DNA from 2 places in the Thalassotalea fusca genome. Region 2 is predicted to be linked to the other one. Evidence: predicted binding sites of a transcription regulator. Region 2 holds the regulator's gene; the other holds the start of a gene.
What was found. The regulator NrdR, encoded in region 2, represses ribonucleotide reductase genes. The targets are predictions, from matches to a motif close to AAACACNANATNTNGTGTTT.
Positions count from the first base shown of each region.

Region 1 (4,221 bases), on a different contig from region 2:
AGAAAGATAATTGCTTTTCAATGAGTTTTTCAAAGGCAATATAACGTTGTTGGTCGTAACGAGCGACATTTACACTATTTCCCAAAAACATTGGCTCGAGCAATGGGTCATTTGGGATTTGGTTAAATGTACTGTAGGTCATCAAATGCTCCTTGGCATACAACTTATTCGGTAATATTAGAAAATTATTATTATTATTGAGTACAGCTAAATGCCGTATCAAAATGATACGGCATTTGTCTTAGATCTTACACGCACCGCCTTCACAGCCGTCGTCTTCAGCGACACCTTGGCTGTCATCAGCGCCATCACGTGTGTTGTGATAATACAAAGTCTTAACCCCTAATTTATAGGCAGTAAGTATATCTTTAAGTATTTGCTTAACGGGAACTTTACCACCTTCATACTTTGCAGGATCATAGTTTGTATTGGCAGAAATAGTTTGGTCAATAAACTTCTGCATAATACCAACCAACTCAAGGTAACCATCGTTGTTTGGTATATTCCATAGCAGTTCATAATTGCCTTTGAGGCGCTCATATTCAGGAACAACCTGCTTTAAAATACCATCTTTACTTGCTTTAATACTGATCAATCCGCGAGGCGGCTCGATGCCATTAGTTGCATTTGAAATCTGTGACGAAGTTTCTGAAGGCATTAATGCTGAAACGGTTGAGTTACGAACACCGTGTTGCTTGATGCTTTCACGTAACCCTTCCCAATCAAGATGCAAAGGTTCGCTTGTCACTTTATCAATATCACGCTTATAAGTATCAATTGGTAAAATACCCTTAGATAGCTTAGTTTCGTTAAACTTAGGACAAGCTCCTTGCTCGATAGCTAGCTTATTTGACGCTTTCAATAGGTAATACTGAATTGCTTCAAAGGTACGGTGTGTTAAATTATTAGCACTGCCATTTGAATAATAAACACCGTTCTTGGCGAGGTAGTAGGCATAGTTAATTACACCTATACCGAGTGTTCTTCTGCCCATCGTCGCATTGTAAGCTGCTGGTACAGGATAGTCTTGGTAGTCTAATAAACTATCGAGTGCTCGTACTGCCAAATCTGCTAGCTCATCAAGCTCATCTAAGCTATCAATAGCGCCAAGGTTAAATGCAGAAAGCGTACATAACGCAATTTCACCTTCCGGATCGCTTACTTCATTGAGTGGTTTCGTTGGCAACGCAATCTCTAAACACAAGTTGCTTTGGCGAATAGGCGCAACTTCAGGAATAAACGGGCTGTGTGTATTACAGTGGTCAACGTTTTGCAGGTAAATACGCCCAGTGCTGGCACGCTCTTGTGCAAACAAAGTAAACAGTTCAATTGCTTGAATGCATTTTTTGCGAATGTTGTCATCTGCTTCATATTTTAGGTACAGCTCTTCGAACTTTTCTTGGTCTTCAAAGAACGCATCATATAGGCCTGGTACATCGCTTGGGCTAAATAAAGTAATTGCTTCACCCTTAATAAGGCGTTGATACATTAATTTATTAAACTGAACACCGTAATCTAAATGACGAACACGGTTTTCTTCAACACCACGGTTGTTTTTAAGTACAAGTAAGCTTTCAACTTCAAGATGCCATAACGGGTAGAATAGGGTAGCTGCGCCACCACGAACACCACCTTGAGAACAGCTTTTAACCGCCGTTTGGAAATGCTTATAAAACGGTATGCAACCGGTATGAAATGCTTCACCGCCACGAATTGAACTACCTAGTGCACGGATTCTACCGGCATTAATACCAATTCCTGCACGTTGAGAAACATACTTAACGATCGAACTAGATGTAGCATTAATCGAATCTAGGCTGTCACCACACTCAATAAGTACACATGACGAGAATTGACGTGTTGGTGTACGAACACCCGCCATAATAGGTGTTGGTAATGAAATTTTGAATGTTGAAATAGCATTGTAAAACCCTTCAACATAGCTTAATCGAACATCTTTTGGATACTTCGCAAATAAACACGCGGCTACAAGAATGTATAGAAATTGTGCACTTTCGTATATTTCACCAGTCACTCGATTTTGAACAAGGTATTTACCCTCTAGCTGCTTTACGGCTGCATAGCTGAAGTTCAAATCACGGCGGTGATCAATAAATGCTTCCATCGCCTCAAATTCAGCTTGGGTATAATCTTGCAACAAATGTTGATCATACTTGCCTGACTCTACGAGTTTAACCACGTGGTCAAATAACTTAGGTGGCTCAAACTGACCATACGCTTTTTTTCTTAAATGGAATATTGCTAAGCGTGCAGAAAGGAATTGGTAATCAGGCGTTTCTTCCGAAATTAAATCGGCAGCGGCCTTGATAATGGTCTCATGAATATCTTCTGTCTTAATACCGTCGTAAAACTGAATATGAGATTTTAATTCTACTTGCGATACGGAAACGTTATCTAATCCTTCCGCAGCCCATGCTATAACTTTATGAATTTTCTCTAAGTCAATGGGTTCTTTTTCGCCATTGCGTTTGGTAACAAAAAGATTGCTATTCATGTAAGACCTGTAAATCTGTTTATTGTTGTTTTAGTTATTCTGAAGGAATAAATCTACCACAAATCCCTATTGATTAGACTTCAACCGACTTGATTAGTTAATGCACTATATATAGGGGTTCCTTTAAATCATCATCACAAGATAATGAGGTTTGTGACTTATTGCAACCCTAAAACCTTTGTCAAAAAGTACGAAAATTACCCCTACATTTGACCAGTTAGTAATGACTAACGTAGCAACTCTTTTAAGTTTTGATTTTTAGGAAACGCAACGAATAATTTGCAAATTTTTTTGCTTGTATAATTATTTTTGTGACAAAAACGGAGTCTATATGACAAATAGTAATATAGACTCCGTTTTTCTTATTGATCAATAACATAGATGATTTGCGTGATAAATGTACGGATTGGTTAATTAATCAGCTGAAGGATCTCGTGGGGATCGTTGATTATAAAATCTGCGTGCCACTGTTCTACGTCATCGGTCAGTTTAATATAGCCCCAATTGGCTACAACAGATGTCATTCCGGCAGCGTTGCTCGCTTGCATATCTCTTAGGGCATCACCAATATACCACGTATTGGTTGTTTCACATGAAAGCTGCCCACAAGCTACTCGTAATGGCTCAGGATCAGGCTTACGTTGAGGTAAACTATCACCCCCTAACAATACTTGGCTTGTGTTCAAAGCGGGATAGAAAGCAACGAGTTTCTGAGCGAGTGCTTCAGGTTTGTTTGTAACAATTCCCCATGGTATGCCTGCTTTATCTATATTGGCGAGCATTGATTCAATACCAGCGTATAATTTTGTATGTACAGCAATGTTTTCTTCGTAATATTGTAAGAATAGCTCACGCAATTCATCATAGTTGAAACGTGATAAAGCACTGCCAAACCCTAGTTCAAGTAAACCTTTGGCACCGTCTGACGCTAAAGGTCGAGATATGTCATATGCAATTTCGGGCAAATGGTTAACTGCAAGCACATGATTAAGTGCTGCGCCAAGATCTTTGGCGGTATCTAATAGCGTACCGTCTAAATCGAATAATACTGCTTTACTCATTAGTTTCCCGCTTATTGTTTTTGAAAACCAAGAATATAATTCACATCGAGAGATGAAATTAGTTTATGATTCTCGGTAATCGGATTGTAATGAATACCCGCAGCATCGATACACTTCAGAGCTGCCGATTCTGCCCAATGTATAAGTTGAGAAGGCCTAATAAAGCTCTTGTGATCATGGGTGCCATCAGGCACAAGCTTTAAGACTTTTTCAGCAGCAACGATAGCAAGCAGGTAAGATTTAATCGTTTTGTTTAACGTTGAGAAGAATACGTAACCACCAGGTTTAACCATTTTGGCGCAAGCTTCAATAATGGAAGAGGGCGAGGGAACGTGCTCTAACATCTCCATACAGGTAACAATGTCGAAATGTTCTGGCTTATCCTGTGCCATTGCTTCTGCTGTGCATTTCTGGTAATTCACAGAAACATTGGTTTCCAGCGCATGGAGCTTGGCGACATTCAGCGGTTCATCTCCCATATCTATGCCGGTGACATTGGCACCGAGTTTGGCAATGCTTTCAGACAAGATTCCACCACCACAACCGACATCAATGACTTCTTTGCCGAACAATTCTGGACAGTGCTGTAAGATAAATTGTCTTCTTAATGGGTTTATTTGATGAAGCGGCTTAAAGTCACCCGTT
Region 1 covers NZ_JBQRUN010000007.1:200,631-204,851, forward strand. Annotated here, with positions in the region: gene nrdB (class Ia ribonucleoside-diphosphate reductase subunit beta) at 1-142, opposite strand, end outside; gene nrdA (class 1a ribonucleoside-diphosphate reductase subunit alpha) at 242-2,515, opposite strand; gene ACSLUK_RS11110 (HAD family hydrolase) at 2,926-3,576, opposite strand; gene ubiG (bifunctional 2-polyprenyl-6-hydroxyphenol methylase/3-demethylubiquinol 3-O-methyltransferase UbiG) at 3,588-4,221, opposite strand, start outside.
Region 1: nrdA (class 1a ribonucleoside-diphosphate reductase subunit alpha) is a predicted target of NrdR. The motif match lies at 2,616-2,635, and genes of this name have one in related genera.

Region 2 (4,221 bases):
GGTCATCAAATGCAACAACAGTTAAACAAATGCCATTGGTAGCAATAGAATCACCCAATTTAACATCGCTCATATCGAGTATGTTAGTGGCAATCGTGATTCTGGCGCCCTCGCTGTTAACCTGTATTGATTGAATAGTACCAACCGCTTCAATTATTCCGGTAAACATATTATTTCTCTTTAATTTTGGCGTTAATGCGAATATCTGCACCCACTTGTCTCACATCGGTAATATCCAATGTCAGCGCATCAGTTAAGTGTTGAACACTTGGCATGTTGACTAAGCTCATCGCTGTAGAGCCTAGAAGTTTAGGCGCTTGATAGAGTACCAACTCATCAACTAATTTCTGTTCAAGAAAGCCGCCAGTTAAGTGATTTCCGGCTTCTACTAATAGCTCATTCAAGCCTCTGCTCGCCAATAATTCAACTACTGACGTTAAACAAAGGTACTTGCTATCGCTTGCCAAAGGCACGGAAACCTGTTCGACAAATTCTGGCCAGCGCAAAGTATTATCAATTGAAGAGCTAATGATGAGTATGGGAGAAGGTTCGCTAAAAAGTGGTAAATCGGGCGTCAGGCGCTTGTGATTATCAATGACGACTCTTAGGGGCTGTCTAATAGTCACACTCGGATAACTGTTATTTTTTTGTCCTGAAAATAGTTCGTCAGACCTTACTGTCATTCGGGCATTATCACGTATGACACTAACAGCACTGGTTATAATTGCACAACTTGCTGCGCGTAACCTTTGAACATCCTGACGTGCTGCTTTAGACGTTATCCATTGACTTTCACCATTCGCCATAGCGGTTTTGCCATCTAGACTTGACGCTAATTTACATCGAACCAATGGTTTTCCAGTGGCCACCCGCTGGATATAGCCCTTGTTCAATGCGGCGGCATCTTCAGCTAAAAGGCCTACTTCAACGGTTATTCCTGCCTCAGTTAAGAGCTCAAAGCCCTGTCCGGCAACATGTGGGCTTGGATCTGTCATCGCACAAATGACTTTGCTTACGCCAGATTTAATCAAAGCCAGTGCACATGGCGGAGTGCGACCAAAATGACTGCATGGCTCAAGCGTTACATAGGCTGTAGCACCTTTTGCTGCATCGCCCGCTTCATTTAGTGCGTGCACTTCGGCATGCTCTTGCCCTGCAACGATGTGAAAACCTTCACCCACAATTTGATTATCATTAACAATGACGCAACCCACACGTGGGTTAGGAGATGTTGTATATCTCCCCTGTGCTGCGAGTTTTATTGCTCGTGCCATAAAGGCGTGTTGTTCGGGACTATATTGCACTGTCACTCTTTAATGCCTTTCATTCAACTCTTTGATAATCAGTCATCACCAAGACGTGCAATTTCTTCACCGAATTCGCGAATGTCTTCAAATGAACGATAAACGGAAGCAAATCTAACGTAAGCAACTTTATCCAGATCTTTAAGTTGCTCCATAATGATATTGCCTAATAGCTCACTGGAAACTTCTCGCTCGCCCGTTGCACGCAACTGAGATTTAAGACGATTTATGGCCTTTTCTGTCTGTTCAACGCTTACTGGTCTTTTTTCGAGCGCACGTACTAAGCCACTTCGTAACTTATCTTCGTTAAACGGTTCGCGAGAGCCATCACGTTTAATAATTCTCGGCATGACTAGCTCAGCCGTTTCAAACGTCGTGAACCGCTCTTGGCATGTAGTACATTCCCTTCTACGCCTAATTTGGTGTCCGTCAGCAACTAATCGAGAGTCGATAACTTTAGTTTCTGTTGTTGAACAGAATGGGCAGTACATAGTGAACCCTGAGGTAAAAAAAATTAGCGGTATTTTAAACTAATTGTTCATCGATACCAATTCTTAAGAGGAAATAGTTATTTTCTAATTTGCAGCTAATTTCGAAATGATACAAACAAAAAAGCGAACGCCTTATTCAGGAGTTCGCTTTTGCTCTTAATCTTAAGTTCAGATTAATGAATACTACGCATAAACAGGGAAGCGTGCACAGATCTCTTTAACTTTGTCTTGAACTGATTTGATTACATCTTCGTTTTCAATATCGTCAAGGATGTCACAAATCCAACCCGTTAGTTGTTGAGTTTCTTCAACACCAAAACCACGACGTGTGATAGCTGGTGTACCTAAACGCAAACCAGAAGTAACAAATGGAGAACGAGGATCGTTAGGTACAGAGTTTTTATTAACCGTGATGTGCGCACGACCTAACGCCGCGTCAGCATCTTTACCAGTGATATCTTTGTCAATCAAATCAAGAAGCAACAAGTGGTTTTCAGTGCCATTTGATACGACTTTATAACCACGTTCTTGCAATACAGCGACCATCGCTTTGGCATTAGCCAACACTTTTTCTTGATAAACTTTAAATTCAGGTTGTAATGCTTCTTTGAAAGCTACCGCTTTAGCTGCGATAACATGCATCAATGGGCCACCTTGACCACCAGGGAATACAGCGCTGTTTAGCTTCTTGTAAACATCTTCATCACCACAACCTGAAACGATCAAACCACCACGAGGGCCAGCTAACGTTTTATGCGTAGTTGTTGTAACAACATGAGCATGAGGAACAGGATTAGGATATAAGCCAGCGGCTATTAGACCTGCAACGTGCGCCATATCTACCATGAAGTAAGCGCCTACTTTATCGGCGATTTTACGCATACGTGCCCAATCAACGATACCAGAGAACGCAGAGAAGCCACCAATAATCATTTCAGGCTTATGTTCTTCCGCTAAACGCTCTAGCTCTTCATAGTCGATGTCACCTGTTTCTGGGTGTAAACCGTATTGATATGCTTCGTATGATTTACCTGAGAAGTTAACATGAGAACCATGCGTTAAGTGACCACCATGCGCAAGGCTCATACCTAACACTTTTCCGCCTGGCGAAACTAGCGCTTGGAAAACGGCAGCGTTTGCTTGTGAACCAGCATGTGGTTGTACGTTTGCGTAGTCAGCACCAAATAATTCTTTAGCACGCTCAATAGCTAATGCTTCTGCTTTGTCAACATGCTCACAACCGCCGTAATAACGTTTGCCCGGGTAACCTTCAGCATATTTGTTAGTTAGCTGTGAACCTTGTGCTTCAAGTACACGAGGGCTACAGTAGTTTTCAGATGCAATAAGTTCGATATGTTCTTCCTGGCGAACTACTTCATCTGTCATTGATTGCCAAAGTTCAGCATCAAAATCGGCAATATTCATATCACGAGTCAGCATGTTTATACCTCTATTTCACAGCGAATACGCTGGACGGTTAAGATTAAATTAATTGCCGCATATTTTGCCTGAATCACACACGCTTGTATACGTTAAAACTCGGCCACGTTATTTCAATTTGCGATGATTTATACAAATACATGAACCGTCAAATATGCGGTAAAAACTTTCAAAGACAAGATCAAATTGGTCTTGTTCGTAATATATAGAACAAGAAACGAAATGACAACAAATTTAATATAAACATCAAGCCAATATTCAGAATTAAATTCCGACTTGCCACCCACTATCCGAATGTTATTTCATTTGTTGTAGGCGCTTCAACTCTGCTAAGCGTTTGCGGTGAAACCAATGGGTCACTAGGTAACAGACAAGAATCATCCCGTATATTTCGGTAATAATAGACCAAACAGAAATATTAAGTTCTGTACTAAGTTCTTTAGCGAATAGCCCAACGAGAACTATCATCAACCAATAGTATATTTTGATTAGTTTGATATACCTTAAAGATGACAGACATCCTCTCAAGGCATTGTCTAGTGCGCGTTCTGGGCTGTCGCAAGCTTTTTTCCAAGCTTTGGAGCGAATTTTGACTTCGTAATAGACAAACACAATGCACAAGAGGGATGATACAGCAAAATAGACAACCGTCATGGTGCCTATTTCTTCATTTTGAGAAAACACAACGGTCATAACAACAAGAAAAATTGTCGCAAGAATGTTTAGCCATAAAATGGCCTTTGCCCATAACGTTCTTCGCTTCGTTTGCTTAAGTAATTTATCAATATCCGACTTTTTAAATGGCTGTTCTTGCCAGTCTTCCGTTAACAACTGCCAATCATCTCCAAATACATCACTCGGAGAAGTAGACTGTTCTAACGATTTATCTTGTTCTTTATTCATTTATGCAGCCATCAGTGTCATTAAAGCAGTTTTTGCACGTTGCAGCCTGACACCAACTAGATTGGTTGTAATTGACAGTACCT
Region 2 covers NZ_JBQRUN010000001.1:235,918-240,138, reverse strand. Annotated here, with positions in the region: gene ACSLUK_RS01035 (riboflavin synthase) at 1-169, opposite strand, end outside; gene ribD (bifunctional diaminohydroxyphosphoribosylaminopyrimidine deaminase/5-amino-6-(5-phosphoribosylamino)uracil reductase RibD) at 171-1,274, opposite strand; gene nrdR (transcriptional regulator NrdR) at 1,343-1,795, opposite strand; gene glyA (serine hydroxymethyltransferase) at 1,979-3,235, opposite strand; gene ACSLUK_RS01015 (hypothetical protein) at 3,533-4,138, opposite strand; gene ACSLUK_RS01010 (RNA polymerase sigma factor) at 4,139-4,221, opposite strand, start outside.